DNA from 2 places in the Streptomyces sp. KL116D genome. Region 2 is predicted to be linked to the other one. Evidence: riboswitches for the same ligand, from Rfam matches in the RefSeq annotation. Region 2 holds a riboswitch; the other holds the start of a gene.
The links. Region 2 has a riboswitch for S-adenosylmethionine ahead of thrC (threonine synthase). Riboswitches for the same ligand answer to the same signal wherever they lie in the genome.
Positions count from the first base shown of each region.

Region 1: it holds a riboswitch for S-adenosylmethionine, as region 2 does, so the genes downstream of both, RBJ77_RS35520 (aminotransferase class V-fold PLP-dependent enzyme) here and thrC (threonine synthase) in region 2, are expected to answer to the same signal.

Region 1 is NZ_JASERH010000087.1:100,438-116,120, forward strand. Features, by position in the region: gene RBJ77_RS35485 (hypothetical protein) at 1-118, opposite strand, end outside; gene RBJ77_RS35490 (NlpC/P60 family protein) at 154-1,188, opposite strand; gene RBJ77_RS35495 (NlpC/P60 family protein) at 1,403-2,428, opposite strand; gene RBJ77_RS35500 (NYN domain-containing protein) at 2,724-4,085, opposite strand; gene RBJ77_RS35505 (hypothetical protein) at 4,118-4,357, opposite strand; gene RBJ77_RS35510 (rhomboid family intramembrane serine protease) at 4,492-5,235, shown strand; gene RBJ77_RS35515 (Lrp/AsnC family transcriptional regulator) at 5,232-5,513, shown strand; gene RBJ77_RS35520 (aminotransferase class V-fold PLP-dependent enzyme) at 5,539-6,948, opposite strand; SAM riboswitch class IV at 7,168-7,285, opposite strand; gene trpD (anthranilate phosphoribosyltransferase) at 7,391-8,455, opposite strand; gene RBJ77_RS35530 (cytochrome bc complex cytochrome b subunit) at 8,603-10,240, opposite strand; gene RBJ77_RS35535 (Rieske 2Fe-2S domain-containing protein) at 10,237-11,298, opposite strand; gene RBJ77_RS35540 (c-type cytochrome) at 11,295-12,104, opposite strand; gene RBJ77_RS35545 (heme-copper oxidase subunit III) at 12,186-12,806, opposite strand; gene RBJ77_RS35550 (hypothetical protein) at 12,990-13,391, shown strand; gene RBJ77_RS35555 (Ig-like domain-containing protein) at 13,463-14,713, opposite strand; gene RBJ77_RS35560 (cytochrome c oxidase subunit 4) at 14,864-15,262, opposite strand; partial or broken gene RBJ77_RS35565 (cbb3-type cytochrome c oxidase subunit I) at 15,651-15,683, opposite strand, start outside.
Region 2 is NZ_JASERH010000013.1:7,008-22,690, reverse strand. Features, by position in the region: gene RBJ77_RS04170 (CBM35 domain-containing protein) at 45-965, shown strand; gene RBJ77_RS04165 (1-phosphofructokinase family hexose kinase) at 988-1,920, opposite strand; gene nagA (N-acetylglucosamine-6-phosphate deacetylase) at 2,045-3,190, opposite strand; gene RBJ77_RS04155 (ROK family protein) at 3,190-4,146, opposite strand; gene RBJ77_RS04150 (ABC transporter substrate-binding protein) at 4,394-5,608, shown strand; gene RBJ77_RS04145 (DUF3263 domain-containing protein) at 5,619-5,855, shown strand; gene otsB (trehalose-phosphatase) at 5,878-6,699, shown strand; gene RBJ77_RS04135 (trehalose-6-phosphate synthase) at 6,929-8,311, opposite strand; gene RBJ77_RS04130 (hypothetical protein) at 8,413-10,482, opposite strand; gene RBJ77_RS04125 (glucosyl-3-phosphoglycerate synthase) at 10,544-11,491, opposite strand; SAM riboswitch class I at 11,626-11,780, shown strand; gene thrC (threonine synthase) at 11,799-13,097, shown strand; gene RBJ77_RS04115 (ubiquitin-like small modifier protein 1) at 13,192-13,467, shown strand; gene RBJ77_RS04110 (cold-shock protein) at 13,900-14,106, shown strand; gene groL (chaperonin GroEL) at 14,409-15,683, shown strand, end outside.

The DNA of each region.
Region 1 (15,683 bases), on a different contig from region 2:
CCGTGCGGGAGTCGACCGGCGTCTCGGCGCCGCGCTCGCACCCGGAAAGCCCGACGAGCAGGGCGACCGGCACCACGAAGGAGCCCGCCCTGCTCATCGCACGCCGTCGACCAGCCATCTTTCCGATCGTACGGCGTATCCCCGCGGGGAGCCTCAGACCCGGGTCACGGATGAGACGGGCATCATGCCGACCGGGTCGTAGCGCACCGGCGCGCCCGGGTACGGCGCGTGGATCACCTGGCCGTTGCCCGCGTAGATGCCGATGTGGTGGGCGTCCGAGCCGTACGCGACGAGATCGCCCGGCTGCGCCTGCGACAGGGAGACCTGGCGGCCCGCGTACCGCTGGGCCTGCGAGGTGCGCGGCAGACCGACCCCGGCCTGCCCGTACGACCACTGCATCAGGCCCGAACAGTCGAACCCGGACGGCCCGTTGGCGCCCCAGACGTACGGCTTGCCGAGCGCCGACTGGGCGGCGGCGAGGGCCGCGGCGGCGCGGTCCGACGAGGCGGCGCCCGCCCCGGACAGATCAGGGCGGTCCCCGCCGCGCGAGGCCCGGTCGTAGGCCGCGCGATCGGCGCTGGGCAGCGAGTTGAGCAGCCTGCGTGCCTTGGCGAGCTTCGCCTCGACGCTGCGCTTGTGCCGGGCGACGGCCTTGCGGCTCGCGTCCAGCTCGGTGAGCTTGCGCTGCGCCTCGGCCCGCTCCTGCGCCAGTTCCCGCTGCGCGTCCTGCAGTTCGCTGAGCTCGCCGGCCTGCCGGGCGCTGAGCCGGTTGAGGGTGCTGGCCCGGTCCAGGTAGGCGTCCGGGTCGGAGGAGAGCATCAGGGCGAGCGAGGGATCGACGCCGCCCGAGCGGTACTGGGCGCCGGCCACCATGCCGAGCGCCTGCCGCATCCTGTTGATGCGCTCCTGCCCCCGGGCCACTTCGTCCTGCGACGTCGCCAGCTCCTCGCGGAGCCGGTCGGCGCGCTCGTCGGCCTTGTTGAACGCCTCGGTGGCCTTCTCCGCCTGCTCGTACAGGCGGTCCACCTCGGCCTTGGTGTCGGCCGGCCTGTCCTGCGGGGCTGCGCCCGCGGGCACGGCACCGAGTGCGGCCGCCGTTCCCGCTACGGCCACGGTCAGGACGATTGCGCGCGTGCTCCGGTCGGATCCTGCTGACCCGGAGTGCGCGGTACGGCGATGGGACCCCACGGGTGGCCGCTCTCCCTTCCGCTGACGTGCCCCGGTGATCCGGGGAATGCGCGCCGACAGTAGCCGCGCGACTACCGCACGGCCAACGACCGTTCGGGGCACACAAAACCGCGCGCCCCGCCTATGACGCAGGTCACGGGCGGGGCGCGGGGTCAGCGACGGGGTCCGGAATTCGCCCGAACGGGCGCGTTTCCGGATGCCGTTGGTAAGAGGATCAGATGCGGACGCCGAACTGGAACGATCCGATGGTGCTCATCGACTCGTAGCGGACGACGGCGCCGGGGTGCGGGGCGTGCAGCACCTGGCCGTTCCCGGCGTACAGGCCCACGTGCGCGAGGCTGTTGAAGAAGACGAGGTCGCCCGGCTTGAGCTGGCTCATGCCGATCTTCGGGCCGTCGTTCTGCTGCGTGTAGGTGGTGCGGGTGATCCCGACACCGGCCTGGTTGTAGGCCCACTGCGTCAGACCGGAGCAGTCGTAGGAGTTGGGGCCCGTGCCGCCGGAGACGTAGGGCTTGCCGAGCTGGGTGGCGGCGGCGCTCAGGGCGGCGGCGCCGCGCTTGGAGGCGGGCACCTCGTTGCCGAGGTCGACGCGGCCGGCGGAGTCGCGGCTGGCGCGCTCCTCGGCGGCGGCCATCTTGGCGCGCTCCTGGGCGGTCAGCGTGTTGAGCAGCTTCTGCGCCTCGCCCAGCTTCTTCTGGACTTCCTTCTTCTTCTTGCCCAGTTGGGTGCGGGTGTCCGCGAGGTCCTGGAGCTTCTCGGACGCCTCGGCGCGCTCCTGGGCCAGCGTGCGCTGCTTCGCCTGGACCTTCTTGAGCGACTCCAGCTGCTGGGCGCTCAGCGAGTCGAGGGTGGACGCCTTGTCGAGATAGCTGTCCGGGTCGGCGGAGAGGAAGAGCTGGACGGAGGGGTCGATGCCACCGGAGCGGTACTGCTGGCTGGCGAGCGAACCGAGGCCGGTGCGGAGCGTGTTGAGCTCCTCCTGCTCCCGGGCGACCTTGTCCTGGAGCTCGCCGATCTCCTTCTCGAGCTTCTTCTGCTTCTCCTTGGCCCCGTTGTAGAGGTCGGTGGCCTTGCCCGCCTCTTCGTAGAGCTTGTCGACCTTGGCCTTGACCTCGCTCTTGTCGGGCTTGGGCGCGGCGTTGGCCGCCTGCGAGGTGAGTGCCACGGCAGCGGCGGCGGTCGCGGTGAGCACGGTCACACGGGTGCGGCTCGGCTGCTTGGGTCGACGGTGGGACGCCACGAAGGCGAGCTCCTTCTTCCTCCAGCCGCCCACAGAACACCCGGTGGGCGGTGCCCTCCACCGTCACTCACCTCATGTGAGTGATCACCCGAGCGGAGGTTCGAAGCCCGACCCTAGTGACCTTCTTGTGATCAGTTCAAATCCTGACGAGAAAAATCTCGGTCACCCACCGCATTCTTTGCACTCAACTCACATGCAGTGATGTCGCTTTGACGCTACGTTGCGTGAAGGTTTCGCCAATTCGGGCAACTGGAGCGGAGGTTACGCTTCCGGACGCAATCGGACGGAAACGGGCTCAGCCCCGCGAAAGCCGCTTCAGCAGCATGACGGACGCGACCGGTCGCGCACCCGCCTTCGCGACGCCGTCGGCGACCTCCCGGTCCGTCGAGACGACGATCACGGGCCGGCCCGGCGGTTCGGCGCGGACCAGCTGGCGAATCAATTCATCAGCGGTGACACCGGCCTTCGAGAACAGCACCCGCACGCCGCGCGGCGGCGCGAGGAGCACCGGAGCGGCGAGCTCGGCCCCGTCGAAGACGCAGGTCACCTCGGCCCCGGTCTGCGCGGCGAGCTGGGACAGCGAGCCGAGCAGCCGCAGCCGCTGCTTCTCCAGCGGCATCGTCGGATACCCGGTCTTCGTCACGTTGTACCCGTCGACCACGAGATGGGCCTGCGGCAGGGCGAGCAACTGGTCGAGGATCGCGGGATCGTGCTCGTGCAGCGCGCGCGTCGCGATGTCCTTCGGGGTCATCTTCCCCGGCTCGACCGCGTCCACGGAGTCGGCGGGCCGCGCCGACACGGGCGGCAGCGCCAGCTCCCTGCGCAGCCCCTGGGCCGCCTCCAGGACCGTGTCGAGCAGCAGCCGCACCCTCATGTCCTCGACGCTGCGCCCCTCGCGGGCCGCCCGGCGCGACGCCTCCAGGGCCGCCTCGGTCTCCCCGAGCCGCGCCTTGAGCCGCCGCGACTCGCTCTCGGCGGCCGACACCTGCGCCTGCCCCTCGGCCCGGACGGCCTCGGTCTCGGCCTGCGCCTTGCGGGCGGCGGCCTCGCCGCGCTTCACGTCGCTGAGCGCCGCCCGCAGCTTGCGCTGCGCCGCGTCGGCCTCCCGCTTGGCCGCGTCGAGCTCGGCGCGCAACCGTTCCGTCTCGGCCTTGCCGTGCGCATGGGCCTGCTCCAGCTGCTCGCGCAGCCGGTCCAGTTCGGCACGGGTCTCCTCGTCGGCGCGCTCGGCGTCCGCCCGCTGGGCCTCCTCGCCCGCGGCGGCGACCAGCTTCACCCAGCCGGTGGGCCGCAGCACGTACGCGGCGGCGGCCACGTCGAGGGGGTCGGCGGCGGGCGGCGGCGCACCGGCGTCGAGGGCGCCCGCCAGCTCGGGCTGGGCGTCCCTGAACCGCTCCCCGATCCGCTGCCGGAACAGGGTGTCGCTCTCCAGGGCGGCCGCCATGGCGTTACCCGCGAACTTCACCCGTCGCGTCGGGGTGAACCGGGCGTACTGCCTCAATTGGGGCGGAACTTCGCCTACCGTCAGACCGCCGAAACCGTCCGAGACGATCTGCACGACCCGCCGCCGTACGCCTTCGGGCAACGGCCGGTCGAGCACCTCGGCGGCGGCGGCCTGCTCGGCGTTCCCGGCCTCCCCGCCCGTGCTCTCCACCATCCGTCACCCCAAGTCGCTGTGGGGCCGCTCCGTCAGGAGTCGGCGCCCGGCCTGTCCACCAGTTCCACCTGATCCACGGCGTTGCACCAGCGGCAGCGGACCGACTCGATGGTCTCACTCACCACGTTGCGTTCCTCGACGTTCGGCTCTCCGGCCAGGTCGAGGTGCACGTACTCGACGACCTTCGAGGAGCGGGTCACGTCGAACCGCGTCAGGTTGCCGCAGAGCGTGCAGCGCCAGCGGGTGGTGGCGGTCGGCAGGGGAACCGTCATCGGACTGCGCCTTCTTTCGTGCACGGTCCCGCGGGACGTGCGCTTTCCGTGGTGCGTGGTGCTTGCTGTATTGGCTGTCACCCTACGGCCTGCCGTACGCCGCCCGCTCCCCGCCTTGCGTCATGCTCTCTCCCATGATCGGCAATGGGCGCGACGCGATCGGCAAGGTGACCGCTTTCCTCAGGGGGCATCCCGCTCCGGTCACGTACGGAATCATCGCCGTGTGCTGCGCGGTCTTCGTGATCTCCCCGGCCTCCGGCCTCAACCCCGCCTACGGCACCGGTGACGGCCTGCTCGCCGCGCAGAGCGCCTACTTCGAGCGCTGGGGCGTGATCCCCACCGAACTCTTCACCGGATCGCCCCGGGCCGCCCTCACCCCGCTCACGGCCCTGTTCGTGCACGGCAGCTGGCTGCACCTGCTGGGCAACATGCTCTTCCTCTACGTCTTCGGGGCGATGGTCGAAGAGCGCATGGGTCACGTCCAGTACGCGCTCTTCTACCTGACCAGCGGATATCTCGCGCTGCTCGGGTACGCGGCCGCGCACGCCGACTCCGACCAGACCCTGGTCGGCGCCTCCGGGGCGATCTCGGCCGTCCTCGGCGCGTTCCTGTACCTCTTCCCCGAAGCGCGCGTGACGAGCCTGTTCCCGTTCCTCTTCTTCCTGCCGCTGCGCTTTCCGGCGTGGGTGGTGCTGCCGTTCTGGGTGGCGCTGCAGTGGGCGGCGGCGGGCCAGGCGAGCCAGGGGCCGGGGGTGGCGTACCTGGCGCACCTGGTGGGCTTCTCCGTCGGGTTCCTCTACGCGTGGGTGAGATATAGAGGCCGGGCTAGAGTGAAGGCGACCCACACCACGGCCACCGAGGGAGACAGCCAGCCGTGATCACCGCGATCGTGCTCATCAAGACCAGCGTGGACCGGATCCCCGAGATCGCCGAGTCGATCGCGGCTCTGGACAACGTGAGCGAGGTCTTCTCCGTCACCGGCACCTACGACCTGATCGCCATGGTCCGGGTCGCGAGCCACGACGATCTGGCGGACGTCATCCCCGGCCGGATCAGCAAGATCCCCGGCGTCGAGGGCACGGACACGCACGTCGCGTTCCGGACGTACTCGCAGCACGACCTGGAGGCGGCGTTCGCGATCGGCCTCGACTCCTAGGACCCGGCTCCCGGGACCCAGAGCCTCAGACGGTCGTGGTGTCGGGCACGCAGCGGCCGTCCTGCGTGCGGTAGTTCCACTGCGCGCCGTCGCGCACGAGCTCCGTCACGGCGGCCACGAATCGCTCGACGTGCTCGTCGGGCGTGCCGGCGCCGAAGCTGACCCGGATGGCGTTGAGCGACTTCTCGCCGGGCGCGGCCTCCGGCGCCCCGCACTCGCCCTGCGTCTGCGGGTCGGAGCCGAGCAGGGTCCGCACCAGCGGGTGGGCGCAGAACAGTCCGTCGCGAACCCCGATCCCGTACTCGGCGGAGAGCGCGGCGGCGAAGTGCGAGGAGTTCCAGCCCTCCACCACGAACGAGATGACGCCGACGCGCGGCGCGTCGTCGCCGAACAGCGAGAGCACCTTCACCTCGGGCACCGCGGCGAGCCCGTCCCGCACCTTCCTGATCAGGAACTGCTCCCGCTCGACCAGGCTGTCGAAGCCGGCCTCGGTGAGCGCCTTGCAGGCCGAGGCGATCGAGTACACCCCGATGACGTTCGGCGAACCGGCCTCGTGCCGGGCGGCGGTGGTGTGCCACTCGACGTCCACGCCCCCGTCCGTGCGCCGGGCCACCTTGCGCGAGGCGCCGCCGCCGGCCAGGTACGGCTCGGCCTCGCTCAGCCAGTCGGAGCGGCCCGCGAGCACGCCCGAGCCGAACGGCGCGTACAGCTTGTGGCCGGAGAAGGCGACCCAGTCCACGTCCAACTCCTGTACGGAGACCGGGTGGTGGGGCGCGAGCTGGGCGGCGTCGAGGACGATGCGGGCGCCGTGCGCGTGCGCCGCGGCCGCGAGTTCGCGCACCGGCCAGAGCTCACCGGTCACGTTCGAGGCACCGGTGACGCAGACGAGGGCCGGAGCCCCATGTCCCGACGGGGTGTCGCGGTCGGCGAGGGCCCGCTCCAGGGTGGCGACCGCCTCGTCCGGGGTGCGCGGCGCGTTCAGGTAGGTCACCCGGGCGTCCCGCCACGGCAGCAGCGAGGCGTGGTGCTCGGTCTCGAAGACGAACACCTCGCAGTCGGCGGGGAGCGTGGCGGCGAGCAGGTTGAGCGAGTCGGTGGTGGACCGGGTGAAGACGACCTGGTCGCCGTCCCGGCAGTCGAGGAACTCGGCGACGGCGACGCGGGAGTTCTCGAACAGGTCGGTGGACAGCTGCGAGAGGTACCCGGCGCCGCGGTGCACGCTGCCGTAGTACGGCGCGTAGGCGGCGACGTCGTCCCAGACGCGCTGCAGGGCCGGCGCGCTGGCCGCGTAGTCGAGGGCTGCGTACGTCACTTCGCCACCGGTGACGAGCGGCACGGTGACGTCCCGGCCGAGCACCGGCAGCGGGGCGCCGCAGGACGGGTCGGCGGAGTCGGCGGAAGCGGCGGCGACGGCGGTGGAGGCGTGAGCGGACATGGCGGTATCTCCCGGCAGGTCAAGGCGAATCGGCTGTGAAGGCCCGCACGGCAGCACTCAACCGGCTGACGGCGTACGGGTGTTGACCTCGACGCGCGGGAACGACGGAAAGCACCGCACGGAGGGTGGTGGTGGAGATGGGGCCGAAGGCCCTAGCGCATTCGCTTGCTCACGAGACAGCTCCCTCGAACGACCCAGGACCCCTGGAAGTTCGCGAGGGGTCCGCGCTTGCCATGCGCCTTGCTGCGCACGGCCTGGTCTTCACCCAGGGCACCCCGCCACGGACGGAGGGTTGCCGGACAGCGGGCTGGGGCCTCGATCGCTGTCACTCATGACCTTGGACAGCATCCTGCCACACGTCCGGCATACGGCAAGGGCGCAGTCCAACTCCTGAGACGGATCCCACGTCGGACTGCGCCCTTGCGGCACACCTGCACGGCATTCAGCGGTTGCTGGCGACCACCCAGCGCTCCAGCGTCGCCTTCGCCGCCCCGGAGTCGATCGACTCGGCGGCCCGGTCCATGCCGGCCCTGATCTGCTCGACGAGCGTCCCGGTGCCCGGCCGGACGGCGACGAGCGCGGCGGCCGAGTTCAGCAGCACGGCGTCGCGCACGGGACCGCGCTCGCCGTCGAGGAGCCGGCGGGCCACCTCGGCGTTGAACGACGGGTCGCCGCCGCGCAGCGCGTCGATCGGCACCGTCTCGATGCCCACGTCGCGCGGGTCGAAGGTCTCCTCGTGCACGACCCCGTCGCGGACGACCCAGACCCGGGAGGTGCCGGTGACGGTCAGTTCGTCGAGTCCGTCGTCGCCGCGGAACACCAGGGAGGAGTTGCCGCGCTCGGCGAAGACGCCGGCCACGATGGGCGCCATCCGCGGGTCGGCGACACCGACGGCCTGCGCCTTGACCCGGGCCGGGTTGGTGAGCGGGCCCAGGAGGTTGAAGACGGTGCGGATGCCGATCTGGCCGCGCGCCGCGCCCGCGTACCGCAGCGCCGGGTGGAACTTCACGGCGAAGCAGAAGGTGATGCCCGCCTCCTCGGCCACCTCGGGCACCCGCCGCGGCGGCAGATCGAGGTTGACGCCCAGCTTCTCCAGCACGTCCGAGGAACCGGACGCCGAGGAGGCGGCCCGGTTGCCGTGCTTGACGACCTTGGCGCCGGCGCCCGCGATGACGATGGCGGACATGGTCGAGATGTTGACGGTCTTCGCGCCGTCCCCGCCGGTCCCCACGATGTCGACGGTCTCGCCGGGCACGTCGATCACGTTGGCGTGCTCGTACATGGCGCGGACCAGACCGGAGATCTCCTCCACGGTCTCGCCCTTGGCCCGCAGCGCCACCACGAAGGCCGCGATCTGCGCGTCGGTCGCCTCGCCCCGCATGATCCGGTCCATCGCCCACGCCGTGTCGTCGGCGCTCTGGTCCCGGCCCTCCAGCAGGCCGTTCAGGACGGAGGGCCAGGAACGGCCCGCCGCGGTGTTGCCTCCTGCGGGGGTCAAAGCGCTCATGGCCGCTCCTGAGTCGTGTACGACGAGACGTCGGGAAGAGAAGGATCGGGAGAATCCCCGCCCCCACCTTATCGAGGTGCGGGGACGGCAAAGAGCCCCCGTCCAGGCACTGGACGAGGGCTCCTGCCGTGGCGAACAGGTCGGAGATCAGTGGTGGCCGTGGCCGCTGGTGATCTCCTTGTACTCCTCGGCGGTGGGCTTGGGGATCTGGTTGTGCTCCCCGTAGTAGCCCTTCGAGAGCTTGGCGCGCAGCTTCTGCGTGCGCGACACCTTGCGCTCCACGCCGTTCTCGTCGACCGCGGGGCCGACCTCGAGCGGCTCGTACTGCTCGTGCGCCGTGAGCGTGTGCAGGGCCTCCTGGTCCAGCGGCTCGTGCACCTCGATGAACTCACCGTGCGGCAGGCGCTTGATGATGCCGGACTCGCGTCCGTGCAGCACCTTGTCCTTGTCGCGGCGCTGGAGGCCGAGGCAGATCCGCTTGGTGGCGATGAACACCAGGACCGGCACGACGAAGAAGCCGATGCGGACGAACCAGGTGATCGCGTTGATCGACAGGTGGAAGTGCGTGGCCCAGAGGTCGTTTCCACCACCCACGAGGAGCACGAAGTACCAGGAGATCCACGCGGCACCGAAGGCCGTGCGCGTCGGGGCGTTGCGCGGGCGGTCCAGGATGTGGTGCTCGCGCTTGTCGCCGGTGACCCAGGACTCGATGAACGGGTAGACCGCGATCGCGACCAGGACCAGCGGGAAGATGATCAGCGGGACGAACACACCCAGGACGAGGGTGTGGCCCCAGATGTTGATCTCCCAGCCCGGCATCGTACGGATCAGGCCCTCGGAGAAGCCCATGTACCAGTCGGGCTGCGCACCGGTGGACACCTGGTCGATGCGGTACGGGCCGATGGCCCAGATCGGGTTGATCGAGGCGATCGCCGCGATGATCGCGATGACACCGAAGACCAGGAAGAAGAAGCCTCCGGCCTTGGCCATGTAGACCGGCAGCAGCGGCATGCCGACGACGTTCTTCTCGGTCTTGCCGGCACCCGCGAACTGCGTGTGCTTGTGGTAGAAGACCAGGATCAGGTGCGCCGCCATCAGGCCGAGCATGATGCCCGGCAGCAGCAGGATGTGCACCGAGTAGAACCGCGCGACGAAGTCGCCGCCCGGGAACTCTCCGCCGAACAGGAAGAACGAGAGGTACGTGCCGACGACCGGCACGGACAGGACCGCGCCCTCCATGAAGCGGACACCGGTGCCGGAGAGCAGGTCGTCCGGGAGCGAGTAACCGGTGAAGCCGGTGAACATGCCCAGGACGAACAGCAGGAATCCGAAGACCCAGTTGACCTCACGCGGCTTGCGGAACGCACCCGTGAAGAACACGCGCATCATGTGCACGAACATGCCGGCGAGGAAGATCAGCGCCGCCCAGTGGTGGATCTGCCGGATCAGCAGACCACCGCGCACATCGAAGGAGATGTGCATGGTCGAGTTGAACGCCTCCGACATCAGCTGCCCCTGGAGCGGGACGTAGCTGCCGTCGTAGGTCACCTCGTTCATCGACGGGTGGAAGAACAGCGTCAGGTACACACCCGTGAGGATGATGATGATGAAGCTGTACATGCAGATCTCGCCGAGCATGAAGGACCAGTGGTCCGGAAAGATCTTGCGCATGTTGGCCTTGGCCAGGGAGTAGATCCCCAGACGGCCGTCGGCCCAGTCGGCAACCCGCTCGCCGGCCGGTGCCTTTTCGCGCGCAGGCGCGTCGTTGGTGGTCGTAGTACTCATCCGCGCTCCCAGAAGGCAGGACCGACGGGCTCTGCGAAGTCGCCCTGCGCCACGAGGAAGCCCTCGTCATCGACGGCGATGTGCAGCTGCGGCAGCGCGTGCCCGGCGGGACCGAAGATCACTCGCGCACCGTCGGAGAGGTCGAAGGTGGACTGGTGACAGGGGCAGAGCACGTGGTGCGTCTGCTGCTCGTACAGGGAGATCGGGCAACCGACGTGGGTGCAGATCTTCGAGTACGCGACGACGCCCTCGTGGGACCACTCGAGCTCTTGCTTGTCCTTGATGTTGTCCGGCTGGATACGGACCAGCATCAGGGCGGCCTTGCCCATGACCTGCTGGAAGTCCTCGTCGTGCTCCTCCACGCCCTCGGGCTTGGCGAAGGTGAGCGAACCGACCGTGATGTCCGACGCACGGAGCGGCTCGTTCGTGTTCATGTTGACGAGCTTCTTGCCCTCCTTCCACGCCGTGTGGCGCAGCTTCGTCCCGGGCAGCGGCCCGAGGTCACGAAGAAGGACGACGCCGGAGAGCGGCACCAGGGCCAGCGCTCCGAACAGGGTGTTGCGGATCAGCTTGCGGCGCCCGAACTGGGACTCGCGCGCACCGTCCTTGAAGTCCTGCAGGACCTTGGCCTTGACCTCGGGCTCGGCCTCGATCGGGTGGCGCTCCTGCGCGACCTCGACGTCGGACATCAGGGTGCGGGCCCAGTGGACCGCGCCCGCGCCGATGCAGAACAGCGCCACGCCCAGCGTCGTGCCCAGCGCGAAGTTCAGCGCGTTGATGTGGCCGATCGGGAAGACGTAGATGCTCTTGTCGACGTCGATGGCGACGTACGAGGCGATGAAGGCGACGGTGGCCAGCATCGACAGCACGAACAGGAAGGCGACCGCACGCTCGGACCGCCGTGCGGCCCGCTCGTCGATGTCCTGGATCCGGTGCTCGTGCGGCGGCAGGCCCGGGTCGGCGAAGGGTTCGTCCTTCACCGCGACCGCACCGTGCGCAGCTTCTTCGGTGGCCCGCTCAGCAGGCACGTTCTCTTCTGGAATGTCTTGGCTACTCATGACTTCTTGGCCTTTGCGGTCCGAGCGGCGACCCAGATGGCGACGGCGACCAGGGCGCCGAGACCGAAGATCCAGGCGAACAGACCCTCACTGACCGGGCCGAGCCCGCCCAGCTTGAGACCACCAGGGCTCTCCGTCTGGTCACCGTTGACCGCGTCGAGGTACGCGATGATGTCCCTCTTGTTCTGGCTGGTCATCGTCGTGTCCGGGAAGGACGGCATGTTCTGCGGGCCGGTCTGCATGGCCTCGTAGATGTGCTTGGGCGAGACGCCCTCGAGGCTCGGCGCGAACTTGCCGTGCGTCAGCGCGCCACCTTCACCGGTGAAGTTGTGGCACTGCGCGCAGTTGGTGCGGAACAGCTCGCCACCCTTGGCGATGTCCGCGCCTTCCGGGCTGTAGTCCTTCTCGGTCGGCACGACCGGGCCGGCACCCAGAGAGGCGATGTACGCCGCGAGCTGGTCGATCTCGGCCTGCGAGTAGATGACCTTCTTGCGGGGGACCTGCGCGCCCGGCTGCTGCGCGGGCATCCGGCCGGTGCCGACCTGGAAGTCGACGGCGGCGGAGCCGACGCCCACGAGGCTCGGCCCGTCGGTGGTGCCCTGACCGCCGGTTCCGTGGCAGCTGGCGCAGCCGACGGAGTAGAGCTTCTTGCCCTCGTCGATGGCGAGGGACTGGGCGGTTTCATCGGCCTGCGCCTTGCTCGCGGGCGCGAACGCGGCGTACAGCCCCCCGGTGGCCGCCAGCGCGAGGAGTAGGACGACGACCGCCGCCAGCGGATGGCGTCGTCGTGCGGAGAGCTTTTTCACGGATTACCCCGGTGTCAGGATCTTCTGCGTCGGTGCTGCGGGAATGTGTCGGGTACTACGCCCGATGCTGTGATCTTTGAACTACTTGATCAGGTAGATCGTGGCGAAGAGGCCGATCCAGACGACGTCGACGAAGTGCCAGTAGTAGGACACGACGATGGCGGCGGTCGCCTGCTCGTGGGTGAACCTCCGGGCCGCATACGTCCTGCCGAGGACGAACAGGAAGGCGATGAGGCCACCTGTCACGTGCATGCCGTGGAAGCCGGTGGTCAGGTAGAAGACCGAGCCGTACGGGTCGGAGGAGAGCGAGAGCCCGTCCTTCTTGACCAGCTCGGTGTACTCGTACACCTGACCGCCGATGAAGATCGCACCCATGATGAAGGTGACGATGAACCACATCCGGAGCTTCTTCACGTCACCGCGCTCGGCGGCGAACACGCCGAGCTGACAGGTGAGTGAGGAGAGCACCAGGATCGTGGTGTTCGTCGCCGAGAACGGAAGGTTCAGGCTCGAGGCCATTTCCTTCCAGTGCTCCGGTCCCGTCACCGATCGCAGGGTGAAGTACATCGCGAAGAGGGCCGCGAAGAACATCAGCTCGGAACTCAGCCAGATGATGGTTCCGACGCTGGTGAGGTTCGGTCGATTGACCGACGGGTGCGCGTGCCCGGTTTCTACTGTCGTTGCTGTCGCCACGACCGACATTATGTCGGTCGCTTATCTCGCCCTCACTCCGGGGGGTGCCGTTCGGAGTGTCTGGGGGGTGTGTCCAGCCCATATGGCCCATCGGAGGCCTGTACGAACCGGTGTTGACGGGGTGTCGGGAGGAGTAGGCTCCGCGCCAACGGACGCCCCACGCCCCCAGACTTACGACGCCTCGGAGGAACGATGCAGTCGACCGCGACGGTTCTGGTCTACAGCGACGACGCCAACACGCGCGAGCAGGTGCGCCTGGCGACCGGCCGCAGGCCCGCATCCGACGTCCCTGAGGTCCAGTTCATCGAGTGCGCCACGCTCCCGGCCGTCCTGAAGGAGCTGGACCGGGGCGGGATCGACGTCTGCGTCCTGGACGGCGAGGCCGTCCCCGCCGGTGGCATGGGCGTCTGCCGGCAGATCAAGGACGAGATCTTCCGCTGCCCGCCGGTGCTGCTCCTGATCGGCCGCCCGCAGGACGCCTGGCTGGCCACCTGGAGCCGTGCGGAGGCCGCTGTGACGCTTCCGGTCGACCCGGTCGAGTTCGCCGACGCCCTGGCGTCCCTGCTGCGCTCACGGCTCGCCGTCGGCGCCTGACGGCCTGACGAAACGGCCGACTCCCGTACGCCGTCGGCGTACGGGAGTCGGAAGTCTCACACCCGGCGGGCTCAGACCTCGGGGCTGAGCCGGGCCTGGCTGACCGGGTCGGGCTTGCCGGTGTTCGAGAGGGCGCTGCCCTCCTGCCACTTCTTCCAGCTGACGTTCCAGTCGCCGAACCCGTTCCCGAACGGGTCCATGTCGTCGCCGTAGCTGTTGACGACCTTGACGATGTCGCCCTTGTGGAAGGTGTCGAAGAACCACTCGGCGTTTCCGGTGCTCATGCCCGTGCAGCCGTGGCTGACGTTCTCGTAGCCCTGGGAGCCGGTGGACCACGGGGCGGCGTGCACGTATTCACCACTCCAGGTGACCCGCGTCGCGTAGTAGACGGGCAGGTTGTACGAGTCCGACGACCCCTCGGCGATGCCGATGCTGGTGCCGCGCATCCGTACGTAGTACTCCTGGCCCAGGACCACCTTGACGCCGTTGCGGGTCTCGAAGCCGGGCTTGCCGGTGGTGATCGGGATGGAGTTGATCTCCTCCCCGTTGCGGTAGACCGTCATGTAGTGCGAGCCGGCGTCGGTGATCGCCTCCAGGCGGTCCCCCGTGGTGATGGTCAGCGCCTTGGACTTCCCGCCCCAGAGGCGGTCGGTGACCTTGATGCCCTCCAGGTTGCTGCGCGCCGTGATGGTGGCGTGCGCGGGCCAGTACTCCTTGGGCCGGAAGTGGAGCTCCTTGCTGTCCACCCAGTGCCAGGCGCCCTGCACGGCGGGCTGGGAGTCCACCTTGAGGGCGCGCTCGACGACGGCGCGGGCCTTCGGGTCCTTCACCGGCTTGTTGAGCTCGGCCGTGATGGGCTGGCCGACGCCGTACTTGCCGCCCTCGGGCCCGAAGGTGACCTTGAGGGCCTTCTCCTTGCTGGGGTTGCCCGTGTCGAAGGAGAGGACCTTGCGGCCGGGGGCCCCGTCCTCGTCCTCGGTGCTGACGTGGACCGTGTAGTGGGCGTCTGCGGCCAGCGGGGCGGTGCTGTGCCACCTCTTGCCGTCGGCGGCGAGTTCGCCCGCCACGTAGCGCCCCATGGCGTCCGTGGCGGTCACGTCGGTGATGCGGGACTCGTCGCCCTGGGCGGTGACTTCCAGGGGCTTGTCCGGATCGGCCTTCTTGGCGCCCACGGGGCCGCTGAAGGTGATCTGGCTCGCCGCGTCGTACGGCTTGGCGGAGAGCGGGTGGCCGGAGCTGCCGCAGGCCGTGACGCCCGCACCGAGTGCGGCCACCAGCAGCGTGCAGCCAAGAACCGTTCGGATGCGCGGTGAGTGGTTCATGAACCCACCGTATGGAGGTTCGTCACGTCCAGCGCGGCGAGTGAGCCGCACGGGGCATGGCCGCGACACGCCGAAGGGCCCGGACCCTCCCTCAAGAGTGTCCGGGCCCTTCGCGCACGGGAGTTCAGAACCGGTCAGAACCGGTCAGAACTACTGGTTCTGGTTCTCACCGCGGTAGTACTCGAAGACCCAGCCCCACAGGCCGAACAGGATGATGGGGGCCGAGAAGTACAGCAGCCACCAGCCGAAGACGACGCCCATGAAGGTGAGCGCGCCACCGACGGCCAGGGAGAGCGGCTGCCAGGAGTGCGGGCTGAAGAAGCCCACCTCGCCGGCGTCGTCCGCGACGTCGGCCTCCTTGTTGTCCTGCGCACCGGTGTCGACCCGCCGGGCCGTGAAGGCCAGGTAGTAGCCGATCATGATGCACAGGCCGAACGCCAGGAAGAGTGCCGTCGTACCGGCCGGCTCCTTCGACCACACGCCGTAGACACCGGCCATGATCAGGACGAAGAGGCTCAGCCAGATGAACATCTTGCCTTGGACCTTCACTTGCCGGCCTCCTTGCCGCCAGCGAGGGCCTTGTCACCGTGGCCGGAGTTCTCCAGCTGGTCCAAAGCCGCGATCTCAGGGTGATGCAGGTCGAACGCCGGCGATTCGGAGCGAATGCGCGGCAGGGTGAGGAAGTTGTGCCGCGGCGGCGGGCAGGAGGTCGCCCACTCGAGCGAACGGCCGTAGCCCCACGGGTCGTCGACCTCGATCTTCTTGCCGTACTTGGCGGTCTTCCAGACGTTGTAGAAGAACGGCAGGATCGACAGACCGAGCAGGAACGAGGAGATGCGTCGAGATCGCTGTTCAGCGCGGTGAAGCCGTCGGCCGCGAGGTAGTCCGCGTAACGACGCGGCATGCCCTCGACGCCCAGCCAGCGCTGCACCAGGAACGTGCCGTGGAAGCCGGTGAACAGCGTCCAGAA
Region 2 (15,683 bases):
GGGTACGCTCGCCCCGGTAAGCAACGTGTAGGGAGTGATCAGGGATGGCGCCCGGCAACAACGGCGCGAGCACCACGCCCGAGGACGACGACCCGTTCGGCTATCTGTACGCCGACGGGCAGGCGGCCGGGGCGACCCCGCCCAATGGCGGGGGTGGCGGCTACGGCTACCCGAATCCCCGCTCCTCGTACCACCAGGTCCGCGCGGTCGGCGAGCGCCAGTACGGGCAGACCCAGCCCACCCAGCAGTACCAGCAGCCGAACGCGTACTACCAGGCTCCCGAGACGGTGGCCGGCGGCGTTCCCGCCCAGCCAGGACCGCCGCAGCAGCCCGCGCGCGGCGGTGGCGGCCGGGGTCGCGGTCCGAACACGAAGGCGCTGCTGATCGGGGCGGTCGCCGTGGTCGCGGCCGTCGTCATAGGGATCAGCGTTGCCATGCTCAGCAACGGCTCGGACGACGACAAGGGCGGCGACGCGGGCGCGAACCCGTCCGGCGACGCGCAGACCGTGCAGCCCAGCGAGACCCCGTCGCAGTCCTCGCAGGCCAAGCCGGAGGCCCTGCCCAAGACGGACGCGAAGGCGCTGAAGCTGGAAGGCGGCCCCGTCACCGCGTCCGACGTGAAGGGCGCGAAGGCCGCGGGCGGCGTGTACGTCGCGGGCTTCAACAAGGTGGGCGCGAAGATCTCCTGGAACGTGGACATCGCGAAGGCCGGCCAGTACCGGCTCTACGTCCGCTTCGGCATCCCCGGCGAGGACGCGGACGCCACGCTCAACGTGAACGCGAAGCCGAACGCCCAGGCGCTCAGCATGCGGAACTTCGCGGGGTCCCCGAAGGGCGACTGGGCGAAGGGCTGGCAGTCGACCTGGGCGAACGTCACCCTGACCAAGGGCACGAACGTCATCGAGCTCGTCTGCGCCGACGGCAACCAGTGCAACGCCAACATCGACAAGCTCTGGCTGCAGTAGCCGACGCCCGGGGCGGCCGGAGTCAGGCCGCCCCGTCCAGACGGTCGGCCACCGCGACCTTGCCCACCAGCGACTCGTAGGTGTCGCGGTCGAACTCCCCGGCCACCGGTGACACCACCGTCGCCGCCGACAGGGCGACCGCGCGGGCCAGCCGCTGCGGCCAGGGGAGGTGCTCCACCTGGCCGGAGAGCAGGCCCGCCACCGCCGAGTCACCGGCGCCCGTCGGATTGCCCGACAGGCGGTCGGGGGCCGGGGCGCGCCACTCGCCGTCCGGGGTGAGCGCGAACAGGCCCTCGGCGCCGAGCGAGGCGACGACGGCGTGCGCGCCGCGCCTGCGGGCGTCCTTCATGGCCTGCAACGGCTCGTGGGAGCCGGTGAGTTCGGCCAGTTCGTCCGCGTTCGGCTTGACCAGGTCGGGGCGGGCCGCGATGCCGCGGCGCAGCGGCTCACCGCTGGTGTCGAGCAGGACGGGCACGGAGGCGGCCCTGGCGGCCCTGACGAGCGTCGCGTAGGCCCCGACCGGCACACCGGGCGGCAGGCTGCCGCAGAGGGCCACCGCGGAGGCGGAGCGCAGCAGGTGCTCGTACGCCTCCTGGAAGGCCGCCCACTCGGTGGGCGAGACGGCCGGACCCGGCTCGTTGAGCTGCGTGGTGTCGCCGGTGGCGGCGTCCACCACGGCGATCGTGCGGCGGGTCGACCCGGTGACCGGCACCAGGGCGTCGGACACCCGCTCCACGCCCAGGAGTTGGTCCTGCACCGTGCGTCCCGTGGCGCCGCCCACGAAGCCCGTCACCGTCACCTCGTGACCGAGTGCGGCGAGCACCCTGGCCACGTTCAGACCCTTGCCGCCGGGCCGTTCGGTGACCTCGGTGACGCGGTGCGAGGCGTGCGGGCGCAGCGCGGGCACCCGGTACGTGATGTCGAGTGCGGTGTTGAGCGTGACCGTGAGGATCACCGGACCTCACCCCCCTAACGTACTTTCAGTAGCGGGGGCCGATCATGCCAAAGTCAAGGCGGCCAGCCCAGCCCTGGGACCGGCCGCCCGGGCAACTGCCTGCGATCTCGCGGCAGTTGCGACCTCAGGACAGGTGCGGCTCGACGAGCCATTCGCCGCCGCGCATCACGCCCTTGAGGTCGAACTCCTCGTCCAGGACGACGAGGTCGGCGTTCTTGCCGGGTTCGAGCGAGCCCACCTGGTCGTAAATGCCCAGCAAACGGGCCGGGTTGGCGGAAATCGCGCGGACCACGTCCTCGACCGGCAGTCGGTCGACGGTGGCCGCCCGCTTGAACGCCCGGTCCAGGGTGAGCGTCGATCCCGCGATGGAGCCGCCCTCGACGAGCCGCGCCACGCTGTCCTTCACCTCGACCTCCATCGGGCCGAGCATGTAGCGCCCGTCGCCGAAGCCGGCCGCGTCCATCGCGTCGGTGATGAACGCGACCTTCTCGCCGCCCTTGTGGTGGAAGGCGAGTTCGAGGGCGGCGGGGTGCAGGTGCGTGCCGTCGTTGATCAGCTCGACGGTGATCCGCTCGTCCTCCAGGAGCGCCGCGATCGGGCCCGGAGCGCGGTGGCCGAGCTGCGGCATCGCGTTGAACAGGTGCGTGGCGACGGTGGCGCCCGCGTCGATCGCCTCCACCGTCTGCTCGTACGTGGCGTCGGTGTGGCCGATCGCGGCGATCACGCCGTGCTCGGCGAGCAGCCGCACGGAGTCGATGCCGCCGGGCAGCTCGGTGGCGAGCGTGACCATCTTGGCCCTGCCGCGGGCCGCGTCGATCAGCTTGCGGACGTCGGCCGGGTCGGGGTCGCGCAGCAGCGTCTCGTCGTGGGCGCCCTTGCGGCACGGGGAGATGAACGGGCCCTCGAAGTGGATGCCCGCGAGCTCGCCCTGCTCGGCCAGCTCGGAGAGCAGGCCCGCGCGCTGCACGAGGAAGTCCATCTCGCCGGTGACGAACGACGCGACGACCGTCGTGGTGCCGTGCAGCCGGTGCGTGTGGATGCCCTTGAGGATGTCCTCGACCGTGCCGGAGGTGAAGGACGCGCCGCCACCGCCGTGGTTGTGCATGTCGACGAAGCCGGGCACCACCCAGTGGCCGGAGAGGTCGAGGACGGCGGCGTCGGCGGGAGCGCTCCCGGCGATCCGCGAGCCGTCGACGATGACGCGTCCGTCGGTGACGGTCCCGGTGGGCAGTACCACCCGGGCACCGGCGAGCACCTTTGCTGTGGCCATCAGGCGGTTACCTCCGTGTTGTCCGTGCCTTCGACGTGTTCGGCGAGCAGGTCCCAGGCGAGGAGTCCCGCGCCCAGGCATCCGGCGGTGTCCCCGAGGACGGCCGGGACGATGGTGGGAAGCGACTGGAACGTCACGCGCTCGGCGACGGCCGCCCGCAGCGGTGTGAACAAGGTTTCCCCGGCCTCGGCGAGTCCGCCACCGATGATCAGGGTGCGCGGGTCCAGCAGAGTGAGTGCCATGACGAGGCCGTCGGCGAGCGCGTCGACCGTGTCCCGCCAGACGGCGGCGGCCCGCTCGTCGCCCGCGTCGACGGCCTTCGCGCAGTCCGCCGCGGTGGCGTGCTCGTCGCCGCTGGCGGCCTGCCAGGCGAGGGTGACCGCGGAGGCGGACGCGTACCGCTCCAGGCAGCCGCGCTGCCCGCAGCCGCACGGCACCCCGCCGGGCCGGACGACGACGTGGCCGATCTCGCCCGCCGAGCCGTGCGCGCCCGGCTCGATCCGGCCGTCGATGCCGATGGCGCCCGCGATGCCGGTGCCGAGCGGCAGGAACAGGAACCGGTCGGCGTCCTTGCCGGCGCCGAGCCGTCCCTCGCCGAGTCCGCCGGTGCGCACGTCGTGGCCGAGGGCGACCGGGATCCCGTCGAGCCGCGCGCTCAGCAGGGCCCGCATCGGCACGTCCCGCCAGCCGAGGTTGGCGGCGAACAGTGCGATCCCGTTCGCCTCGTCGACGACGCCGGGCACGGCGACCCCGGCGGCCGCGGCGGGCTCCCCGAAGTGTTCCTCGCCGTACGCCCGCAGATCGGCGGCGAAGTCGAGGATCGTCTCGACGACCGCGTCGGCGCCGCGCTCGCGCTCGGTCGCCCGGCGCGCCTGATGCAGCAGCGTGCCGTCGGCGCCGACCAGGGCGGCCTTCATCCCGGTGCCGCCCACGTCCAGGGCGATGACATGTCTCACGGGGCACAGTGTCGCGCGTTCACCCACAACAGGTCTAGTCCACTTGCATGGATCTTGCACGGAAAGATCGCGGAACCGACCGGGTCCGGGCGTGACCAGCCCCGTTGCAGAAGTGAGATCCGAGTGGTGTAGACCTTGTGTTCGACCCTGGGAGACCCCCGGGGCGCAGCGGTACACGGATTTCGAGGGTGGGGACACGGTGCAGCGGCACATCACCGGACTGACGGCGGCAGCGGCCGCCCTGGGCATGGCGGCCACACTCACCGCCTGCGGCGGTACCGGTTCCGGGGACGTCACGCTCAAGCTGGTCGCCGCCGACTACGGCGACTCCGCGGCCAACAGCTCCCAGAAGTACTGGGACCAGCTGACCGCCGCGTTCGAGAAGGACAACCCCGGCATCAAGGTCGACGTCGACGTCTACTCGTGGAACGACGTCGACGCCAAGGTCAAGGACATGGTCGACGCGGGCAAGGCCCCCGACATGGCGCAGATCGGCGCGTACGCGGACTACGCGGCGGCCGACAAGCTCTACCCGGTCGGCGACCTGCTCGACGTTCCCACCCAGGCCGATTTCCTGTCCCAGCTCTCCGACGCGGGCAAGGTCGACAACACCCAGTACGGCATGCCGTTCGCCTCCTCGACCCGGCTGCTCTTCTACAACAAGAAGCTCTTCAGGGACGCCGGCATCAGCGCGCCCACCACCTGGGCCGAGCTGGAGGCCGACGCCAAGGCGCTGAAGGCCGACGGCGTGAAGATCCCGTACGCGCTGCCCCTCGGCTCCGAGGAGGCGCAGGCCGAGACCATGATCTGGATGCTGAGCGGCGGCGACGGCTACACCGACGACGTCGGCTCGTACACGATCGACTCCAAGCAGAACGTCGAGACGTTCGACTGGCTGAAGAACGACCTCGTCGCCAAGGGCCTCACCGGCCCCACCGCCCCCTCCCGGCTGAACCGGGCCGACGCCTTCGCCGCGTTCGCCAAGGGCGAGGTCGGCATGCTCAACGGGCACCCGACGCTGATGCAGATGGCCCACAAGAAGGGCGTCGACTACGGCACCGTGGAACTGCCGGGCCCGAACGGTCCCGCCCGGTCCACGATGGGCGTCGCCGACTGGATGATGGCGTTCAAGCAGAACGGTCACGGCAAGGAGATCGGGACCTTCCTCAACTACGTCTACAGCGAGCAGAACGTCCTGGACTTCTCCCGCGAGTACGACCTGCTGCCGGTCACCACCAGCGCCTCCGAGACCATGTCCGCGGCGCCCGAGGACAAGAAGCTCTGGCCGTTCCTGCAGAGCCTGAGCAGCTCCGAGCTGTACCCCGTCGGCAAGACGTCCTGGGCGGGTGTCAGCGTCGAGATCAAGAAGCAGATCGGCGCCGCCGTGTCCGGCAACGGCAGCCCCGGTGCCGTCCTCGGCCGGATCCAGAACCAGGCCGCGGCCGCGGAAGCCGCCGAGTAGCGTGGCGGACATGGATCCCCGGCCCCCTCTCGGCGAGCGCGAGCGCGCGCTGCTCGCGTTCGAGGGGCGTGGCTGGGAGTCGCCCGGGGCGAAGGAGCGGGCGATCCGCGAGGAGCTCGACCTGGCGCCGGTCCGCTACTACCAGCTGCTGAACGGGCTCCTCGACGACCCGCGCGCGCTGGAGGCGGCGCCGGTGACGGTGAACCGGTTGCGGCGGGTTCGGGACGAGCGGCGTCGCGAGCGCTGAGTTCTCCCTTAAAGTCGCCCGTATGGACGCCCCACGGACCGACGCCGGGCGAGACGGCCTGGCCGCGATCGTCGCCCGCCCCTCCCGAGCCGTCATCGCCCTGGACTTCGACGGGACCCTCGCGCCGATCGTCCCCGACCCCGAACAGGCCCGCGCCCACCCGGACGCCGTCCCCGCGCTCGCCGCGCTCGCGCCCCGGGTGGCCTCCGTCGCGGTGATCACGGGCCGCCCGGCCGGGGTCGCCGTCCGGCACGGCGGCTTCGCGGGCGTCCCCGGCCTCGAACACCTCGTCGTGCTCGGCCACTACGGCGCCGAGCGCTGGGACGCCGTCACCGGCACGGTGCGCGCCCCCGCGCCGCACCCCGGGGTCGCCGGGGTGCGCTCCGAACTCCCGGGCGTGCTGGCCGAGTCGGGCCTGTGGCACGACACGTACGTGGAGGAGAAGGGCCGCGCCGTCGCCGTCCACACCCGCCGCGCCCCCGACCCGCAGGCCGCCTTCGAGACCCTGCGCCGCCCGCTGGGCGAACTCGCCGCCCGGCACGGCCTGTTGGTCGAACCGGGCCGCATGGTCCTCGAACTGCGCCCGCCGGGCGTCGACAAGGGCGTCGCGCTCACCGAGTACGTCCGGGAGACCGGCGCGGAGTCCGTCCTGTACGCGGGCGACGACCTGGGCGACCTGCCCGCGTTCGCGGCGGTGGAGAAGTTGCGGTCGGACGGGGTGGCGGGGGTGTTGGTGGCGGCCGACACGGTGATCGCCGAGCTGGCGGACCGCGCCGACCTGGTCCTGGACGGCCCGGCCGAGGTGGTCACGCTCCTCCGCGACCTGGCCACGCGTCTGCCCTGACCGGTTCGGTGCCGGCCGCGGGCCTCGTCGTGGCTGGTCGCGCAGTTCCCCGCGCCCCTGGGGGGGGGCGTGTGCTGACGCGTCGCGTTTGATGGTGCGGGGTTCGTCGTGGCTGGTCGCGCAGTTCCCCGCGCCCCTGGGGGGCGTGTGCTGACGCGCAGTCTTCAACGGGCCGCCCAGGGGCGCGGGGAACTGCGCGAGAAGCCCCACCGGCCCGCAGTCGAAGCGGCTACCCCTCCCGCAACGCAGCCAACTGGTCCAGGAACCACTGACCGGGCGGCAACGCGGTCCCCGCGGCGGCCAGCCGTTTCGTACGCTCGGCCCGCTCACCCTCCGCCATGCCCAGCGCAGCGCCCAACGCGGCCGAAGTCCCGCTCACGTCATACGGGTTGACCACCACCGCGTCCTCCCCGAGCTCCTCGTACGCCCCGGCCTCCCGCGACAGCACCAGCACGCACCCGTCGTCGGAGACGACCGGCACCTCCTTCGCGACGAGGTTCATCCCGTCCCGGACGGGGTTGACCAGGGCCACGTCGGCGAGCCGGTACGCGGCGAGCGAGCGCGCGAAGTCGTCCTTCACGTGCAGCACGACCGGCGTCCAACCCGCCGTGCCGAAGCGGGAGTTCACGGCTTCGGCCACCCGCGACACCTCCTCCGTGTACGCCCGGTACACGGCGAGGTCCTGCCGAGACGGGTAGGCGAACGCCACGTGGACGACCTTCTCCCGCCACTCGGGCCGCGTCTCGAGCAGCAGCTCGTACGCCCGCAGCCCGCGCACGATGTTCTTGGACAGCTCCGTGCGGTCGACCCGGACGATCACCTTGCGCCCGGGCCCCACCTGCTCCCGCAGCGCGGCGAGCCGCTCCTCCACGTCGGCCGCGCGCGAGCGCTCCCGCAGGAAGTCCGCGTCGGCGCCGAGCCCGTGCACCCCGATCCGGGTACCGGACGTACCGCCGAGGATCCGCGTACAGCACTCGGTGAACGCGTCCGCCCAGCGCCGGGTCAGGAAGGCCAGCCGGTCCGCGCCGAGCATCCCGGTCAGGAGCTGCTCGGCGATGTCGTCGGGGAGCATCCGGAAGTAGTCGACGGGCGCCCACGGCGTGTGCGAGAAGTGCCCGATCCGCAGGTCGTCGCGGAGCGCGCGGAGCATCCCCGGCACCAGCGCCAGGTGGTAGTCCTGCACCACGACGGCCGCGCCCGGCGCCGCCTCCTCGGCCAGCGCCTCGGCGAACGCCCGGTTGTACGCCTCGTAGGAGGCCCACTGGCGGCGGAACTCCGGGCCGAACGACGGCTCCAGAGGCGTCTGGTACAGCATGTGGTGCACGAACCACAGCACCGAGTTCGCGATCCCGTTGTACGCGTCCGCGTGCACGCCCGGGTCGATGTCCAGCATCCGCACGCCCGGCTCGGCCACCCCGCGCCGCACGGCCTCCCGGTCCCCGTCGTCCAGCGCCGCGCACACCCAGAGCTTGTCGTCGACGACGCTGAGCGCGGAGACGAGCCCACCGCCGCCGCGCTTCGTCTCGATCGAGCCGTCGTCGCCGACGGCGTACGAGACCGGGCCGCGGTTGGACGCGACGAGAACCTCAGCAGCACCACGCGTGGAAGCCATAGAGCGAAACTAGCCCGCCCCGGAAACGCTCAAACGTACGGCCGGGCTCCATCAGGAGCCCGGCCGTATACAACGCCTTCAGAACGCCTCCAGAGGGGGCGTCAGTCCCTGCGGCTGCGGACCGCGGCGAGGACGAGGGCGCCGAGGCCGCACAGCGAGACGGCGAGCCCGCCGTACAGCAGCGTGTGCGGGCCGGAGCCGGTCTCGGCCAGCTCGGAGCCGGCCGGCTGCGAGGGCGCGGGACGGGCCTGCCGGCGCTCGGTGACGACGACCGCGGTGCACGGGTCGTCGCCGCCGCGCGGACGGGCCGTGCAGGTGGTGCTCGGCACCTCACCGGTCACCGGGAGCACGGTGACGTCGCCGGGCGTGCAGGACACCCGGACGTTCGCCCGGATGACGACCTTGCCGTGGGCGGGCACGTCACCCGTCCAGTAGTAGGTCGAGCCCTTCTTGGTGAGCGTGCCGGCCGAGGCGGTCGGGGTGCCGGTGACGTGCTTCGCGGGGAAGGACACCGTGGCGTTCTTGCGCGGGTGGCCGCTGGTGTTGCGCAGGGTGATCGTGTCGCGGACCGTGGCGCAGGGCGGCGCGGTCGGCGTCTCCGGGCGGTTCACGATGTCCAGCGGCGGCACCGGGGCCGGCGGCTCCGGCGGCGTCTCGATCGGCGGCGTGATGCCGCAGTGCGGGTCGGTGGAGCCCGCGTCGCAGTTGGTGCGCGGGGTGTCGGCGACGATGTTGTTGGTGAGCTTGCCGTCGCCGCTGACCGGGTCGTTGACCCGCACCGAGTAGGTGACCGTGGCGGTCTGCCCGGCCGGGATGTCACCGGTGTAGCTGATCCGCGGCCTGGTGTAGGAGACCGTCCCGGTGCTCGCCTTCGCGTCGCCGTTGTACGTCGCGTCGTCGAGGTTGTCCGTCAGGTCGTCGGTGAACTTGGCGTTCGGGTAGTCGAGCTTGCTGATGTTCGTCGCCTTGACCGTGTAGGTCAGGGTGCCGCCCGGCTTCACCTTGGCGGGACTGGCCGTCTTGGTGATCTCCAGGTCGGGGACCGGGACGGACAGCGCGAACGCCGAGGGGACGTAGGTGTCGCCCTTGGTGGTGAAGCTCAGCGTGGTGGAGGTGGCGCCGACCGGGATCGGCTCGGGCTGCGCGGCCCGCGAGGAGCCGCCGGTGACGTCGAACTCCTTCGCGTCGATGCTCAGGTTGTTGACCATCTTCGGGTCGAGGGCGCCGTCGTCCTCGCTGATGAAGAAGTTGTTGGTGTTGCCGGTGTGGCTCTCGACCATGTTCCGGCCGCCGACGAGGAACCGGTCGCCCGGGGTGTTCCAGTCGCCCTCGTACGCGGTGACGCTCGCGTGCGGTTCGCCGTCGGTCCGGTAGAAGCCGCTGACCTTGACGTCGGTGGCGGGCGAGGTGGAGCGCTGCAGGACGTGGCCGCCGTAGACGTAGATGTTGCGGCGGTCGGGCGCGTACTGGTCGTTCGGGGCGTCGTACTTGTAGACGACGGTCATGGACCAGCCGGCCACGCAGCCCTTGCCGGTGGGTGCCCAGACGTCACCGACGGCGACCGGGATCGGGGCGCCGGTCCCGGTGATCCCGCTGAACAGGTTCGTGACGTCGGCCTCGCCCGTGTAGTAGTGCGGGCCGCTGGTCGTCGCCGGGTCGCGCACCAGGTTCTCCGGGGCGACCTTGCTGGGCGCGGTGCCGTTCACGCCGACCACGGGCACGGCGTCGGTCGGCTCGCCGGGCGAGGGGAGCACGTCGGCGCCGGAGATGTCGCAGCGCTTCATCTGGGCGCCGCTCGGCCCCCGGTACGTGCCGTCGTTGCCGCCGAAGAAGAGGCGGGCGTAGGCGACCTCGGCGCCCGGCGGGAGGGCGACCTGACCGGTGCTGGAGCCGTACTCCGCCGTGGTGCCCGCGGTGTTGATCCGCTCCATGACGAAGGTGTTGTTGTTGTCGCGACCCTGGCCGTTCGCGGCGACGGCGCAGCGGGACGCCATGTCCGCCGGCGTGGTCGGGCACCCCATGACCGTGTTGCCGATGGTCTTGAAGTCGCCGTACAGCGCCTCGTCGTACCGCTTGGCGAAGGGGGAGACCACGTCTGCCGACGCGGGGCTCGCGGAGAGGCCGGTGAGGGGGTCGGCCAGGGCGGCGGTGGCGGCGAGCCCCGCCGCCAAGCCCTTTGCGTGTCTAAGCCACATAAAGGGCAATGTAGGCAAAACACATGAATGCCCTCAGTTACGCCACGCGACGCTCCGCATACTCGCTGATTTCGGCCATCGGGGGCCGCTCCTCGGTGTCCACCTCGTGGATCCGCGGTTCGAACCCGCGTTCCCCACGCTCGAACTGTGTGAGCACGGGCCGCACCAGATGTCCGCGCGCGAGCCGCAGCTGCGCCGTGCGGTAGATCGCCGCCGCCATCCGCCCCAGGGCCTGCCCGTCCTGGTGCCGGTGGATCCTGACCCCCACGTCGACCTGGGCGAGCGCGTCCAGGCCCACGGTGTGCAGGGCGTCCACCAGGAGACCCAGCTCCACGCCGTACCCCACGGGGAACGGCAGCCGTTCGAGCAGTGACCTGCGGGCCGCGTACTCGCCGCCCAACGGCTGGACGAATCCGGCCAGTTGGGGCCAGTGGAGATTGAGGATCGGGCGGGCCATCAGCTCGGTGACGCGACCGCCCTGGCCCGCGGCGCCGTCCAGCGGACGGTCGTACATCGCCTTCACGAAGTCCACGTCCGGGTTGGTCAGCAGCGGCCCGACGATCCCGGCGACGAAGTCCGCGGAGAACTCCTTCAGGTCCGCGTCGACGAAGCACACGATGTCACCGGAAGTGACGAGCAGCGAACGCCACAGCACTTCACCCTTTCCGGGTCTGGCCGGGATGCGCGGCAGGATCGCGTCCCGGTGCACGACCCGGGCCCCGGCCGCCGCGGCCGCCTCGGAGGTGCGGTCGGTCGAGCCGGAGTCGATCACGACGACCTCGTCGACGAGCGGCACGGCCTCCGTCATCAGCTCGCGCCGGATCACCGAGACGATCTCGCCGACCGTCTCCTCCTCGTTGAGCGCGGGCAGGACGACGCTCACCGTCCGGCCCGACGCCCGCTTCGCGGCGATCAGCTGCTGGCGCGGGCGGTCGGCCACGGACCAGGAACGCCTGCTCAGCCAGCGCTCGACCTCTTCCAGCACGGTCAGGGGCCTCCCGTATGTGATCCATCTCGCGGTTCGGACGACTATCTCAAGGGTCCAGGGCTTCGGTTACAGTCTTGAACAACGTCGGTGACCATCGCATGTCGGGGGTCCCGGACGTCACAATCGAATACCGCTCATCCAGAGGGGCAGAGGGATACGGCCCGTTGAAGCCCCGGCAACCCTCCAGCCGGTCTCGTCCGCACATCGCAGTGCGTCCGCGAGGCTCCCGGCTAGGGAAGGTGCCAAATCCGTCTCGCGGCGAGATGCGTCGCGAGGAAGATGAGGAGAAAGGGCCTCGCCTCTCATGGCTGCACAGACTGTCGCGACCGAACCCACGACCGCCCCCACCGTCGACCTCGGTCCCGCCTCCGGGCTCTCCTGCCGCGAGTGCGGCGCACAGTTCCCGCTCGGACCGATCTTCGCCTGCGTCGAGTGTTTCGGGCCTCTGGAAGTCGCGTACGACCTGCCCGTCGGCGACCCCGAGGCACTCCGCAAGCAGATCGAGGCCGGTCCCGCCAACATCTGGCGCTACGCCCCGCTGCTGCCCGTCCCGGCCGACGTCGCCGAGAAGCCGAACCTGAACCCCGGCTGGACCAAGCTCGTCAAGGCCGACAACCTCGCCCGTGAACTCGGCGTCGAGCAGGGCAAGTTGTTCGTCAAGGACGACTCGGGCAACCCCACGCACTCCTTCAAGGACCGGGTCGTCGCGCAGGCCATCGAGGCCGCCCGCGCCTTCGGCTTCACCACGCTCTCCTGCTCCTCCACGGGCAACCTGGCCGGCGCCGTCGGCGCCGCCGCGGCCCGCGCCGGCTTCCGCTCCTGCGTGTTCATCCCGCACGACCTGGAGCAGGGCAAGGTCGTCATGGCCGGTGTCTACGGCGGTGACCTCGTCGCGATCGAGGGCAACTACGACGACGTGAACCGCTTCTGCTCCGAGCTCATCGGCGACCCGCTGGGCGAGGGCTGGGGCTTTGTGAACGTGAATCTCCGCCCGTACTACGGCGAGGGTTCCAAGACGCTCGCGTACGAGATCTGCGAGCAGCTCGGCTGGCGGCTGCCCGACCAGCTGGTCATCCCGATCGCGTCCGGCTCGCAGTTCACGAAGATCGACAAGGGCCTGAAGGAGCTGATCGCGCTCGGTCTCGTCGAGGACAAGCCGTACAAGCTCTTCGGCGCCCAGGCCGAGGGCTGCTCCCCGGTCTCCGTCGCCTACAAGGGCGGCCACGACGTGGTCCGCCCGCAGAAGCCGAACACGATCGCCAAGTCGCTCGCGATCGGGAACCCGGCCGACGGCCCGTACGTCCTGGACATCGCGCGCCGCACCGGCGGTGCCGTGGAGGACGTGAACGACGAGCAGGTCGTCGACGCGATCAAGCTGCTCGCGCAGACGGAGGGCATCTTCGCCGAGACGGCGGGCGGTGTGACGCTGGGCGTCACGAAGAAGCTCATCGAGGCGGGCCTCATCGACCCGTCCCTGACGACGGTCGTCCTGAACACGGGCGACGGTCTGAAGACCCTCGACGCGGTCGCGGAGTCTTCGCAGGCCACAGCGACCATTCGGCCGTCGCTGGACGCGTTCCGCGCTGCCGGGCTCGCCGAGTAGATTCCCCCGACCCGCCCCTTCCCGAAACCGGGGGCCCTGCCCCCGGATCCCCGCTCCTCGAACGCCGGCGGGGCTGAAAGACCGAGGTGAACCCATGAGCGTCAACGTCCGCATCCCCACCATCCTCCGCACCTACACCGGCGGTCAGGCCGAGGTCGCCGCCGAGGGCGCGACCCTCGCCGACGTCATCGCCGACCTGGAGAAGAACCACACCGGCATCGCCGCCCGCGTCCTCGACGACCAGGGCAAGCTGCGCCGCTTCGTCAACGTCTACGTCAACGACGACGACGTCCGCTTCGAGCAGGGCCTGGAGACGGCGACGCCGGACGGCGCGGGCGTCTCGATCATTCCGGCCGTCGCCGGCGGCTGATCTTTCGCCGTTCCACACAGAGTTACTCGAATTGCCCCCTCCGCGAGAGAAGCGGAGGGGGCAATTCTGCATGGTTGAGCGCGGTACAGTTGGGGAACCTGCTTCGCTCTCGTACGTGGTGCATGACGGGCGCATATGAGTTCTCGCCCGAGCCCCGACAAGAAGCAGCCAAAGTGTCCAGCCCATTCGGGCTCTTTATGGCATTTGTGCGGCCCGACTTGCCCTGGAATCCGGTGAGTTGGCCTGGTTTCCCCGATCTGGCGTGCCCAGAATTCTCGTCCGATTGACCTGTTGCAGACGGCAGTTGGGCAGATACATTCAGCCGCGGTCGACGCGTTCCGGCGCACACCCCCAAACCCTTTGGGGCGTGAGGTCTGACCCGGGACCGCGAAGTGTGGTCTCGCGCAAGGGCCAGTAATAGGGGAGTTAGGCATGGCTCAGGGCACCGTCAAGTGGTTCAACGCGGAGAAGGGGTACGGCTTCATCGCGGTCGACGGTGGTGCGGATGTTTTCGTCCACTACAGCGCGATTCAGATGGACGGCTACCGCACCCTCGAAGAGGGTCAGCGAGTGGAATTCGAGATCTCGCAGGGCCAGAAGGGGCCGCAGGCCGACATGGTCCGCCTGGCCGCCGGCTGAAGCGCGTCGCGACTGACAGCAGGCTTCGTACGTCCATGAAGGGTCCGTCTCCCGGTTGCCGGGGGCGGGCCCTTCGTGCTGCCCCGGCGACCCCCGGCTTCTCCGAACGGCCTTGCACTCGGGGGTGCCGAGTGCTAATCATTGGCGTTAGCACTCTCCGAGTGAGAGTGACAGAACTTGGATCGGGTCGGTGAGGCTCGCAGGCCGGGTGGGGCAAGGAACCACAAGGGCTGCAGGCCGTCCGTCGCGGGCACCAGCACGGTCCGTTTGCGTTTCCACCCCGTCCGGGAGGACCACTTCACATGGCCAAGATCATCGCGTTCGACGAGGAGGCACGGCGCGGCCTCGAGCGCGGCATGAACCAGCTCGCCGACGCCGTCAAGGTGACCCTGGGCCCCAAGGGTCGCAACGTCGTCCTCGAGAAGAAGTGGGGCGCCCCCACGATCACCAACGATGGTGTGTCCATCGCCAAGGAGATCGAGCTCGAGGACCCGTACGAGAAGATCGGCGCCGAGCTGGTCAAGGAGGTCGCGAAGAAGACGGACGACGTCGCCGGTGACGGCACGACGACCGCGACCGTCCTGGCCCAGGCCCTGGTGCGCGAGGGTCTGCGCAACGTGGCCGCCGGTGCCAACCCGATGGCCCTCAAGCGTGGCATCGAGAAGGCCGTCGAGGCCGTCTCCGCCGCCCTGCTCGAGCAGGCCAAGGACGTGGAGACCAAGGAGCAGATCGCTTCGACCGCCTCCATCTCCGCCGCCGACACCCAGATCGGCGAGCTCATCGCCGAGGCCATGGACAAGGTCGGCAAGGAAGGCGTCATCACCGTCGAGGAGTCCCAGACCTTCGGTCTGGAGCTGGAGCTCACCGAGGGTATGCGCTTCGACAAGGGCTACATCTCGGCGTACTTCGCCACCGACATGGAGCGTATGGAGGCGTCGCTCGACGACCCGTACATCCTCATCGTCAACTCGAAGATCGGCAACGTGAAGGACCTCCTTCCGCTGCTCGAGAAGGTCATGCAGTCCGGCAAGCCGCTGCTGATCATCGCCGAGGACGTCGAGGGCGAGGCCCTGTCGACCCTGGTCGTCAACAAGATCCGTGGCACCTTCAAGTCCGTCGCCGTCAAGGCCCCGGGCTTCGGTGACCGCCGCAAGGCCATGCTCGGCGACATCGCCATCCTCACCGGTGGCACCGTCATCTCCGAGGAGGTCGGCCTCAAGCTGGAGAACGCCGGTCTCGACCTGCTCGGCCGCGCCCGCAAGGTCGTCATCACCAAGGACGAGACGACGATCGTCGACGGCGCCGGTGACAGCGACCAGGTCCAGGGCCGCGTCAACCAGATCCGTGCCGAGATCGAGAACTCGGACAGCGACTACGACCGCGAGAAGCTGCAGGAGCGCCTGGCGAAGCTCGCCGGCGGTGTTGCGGTCATCAAGGCCGGTGCCGCGACCGAGGTCGAGCTCAAGGAGCGCAAGCACCGCATCGAGGACGCCGTTCGCAACGCGAAGGCGGCCGTCGAGGAGGGCATCGTCGCCGGTGGTGGCGTGGCCCTGCTCCAGGCCTCCGCGGTCTTCGAG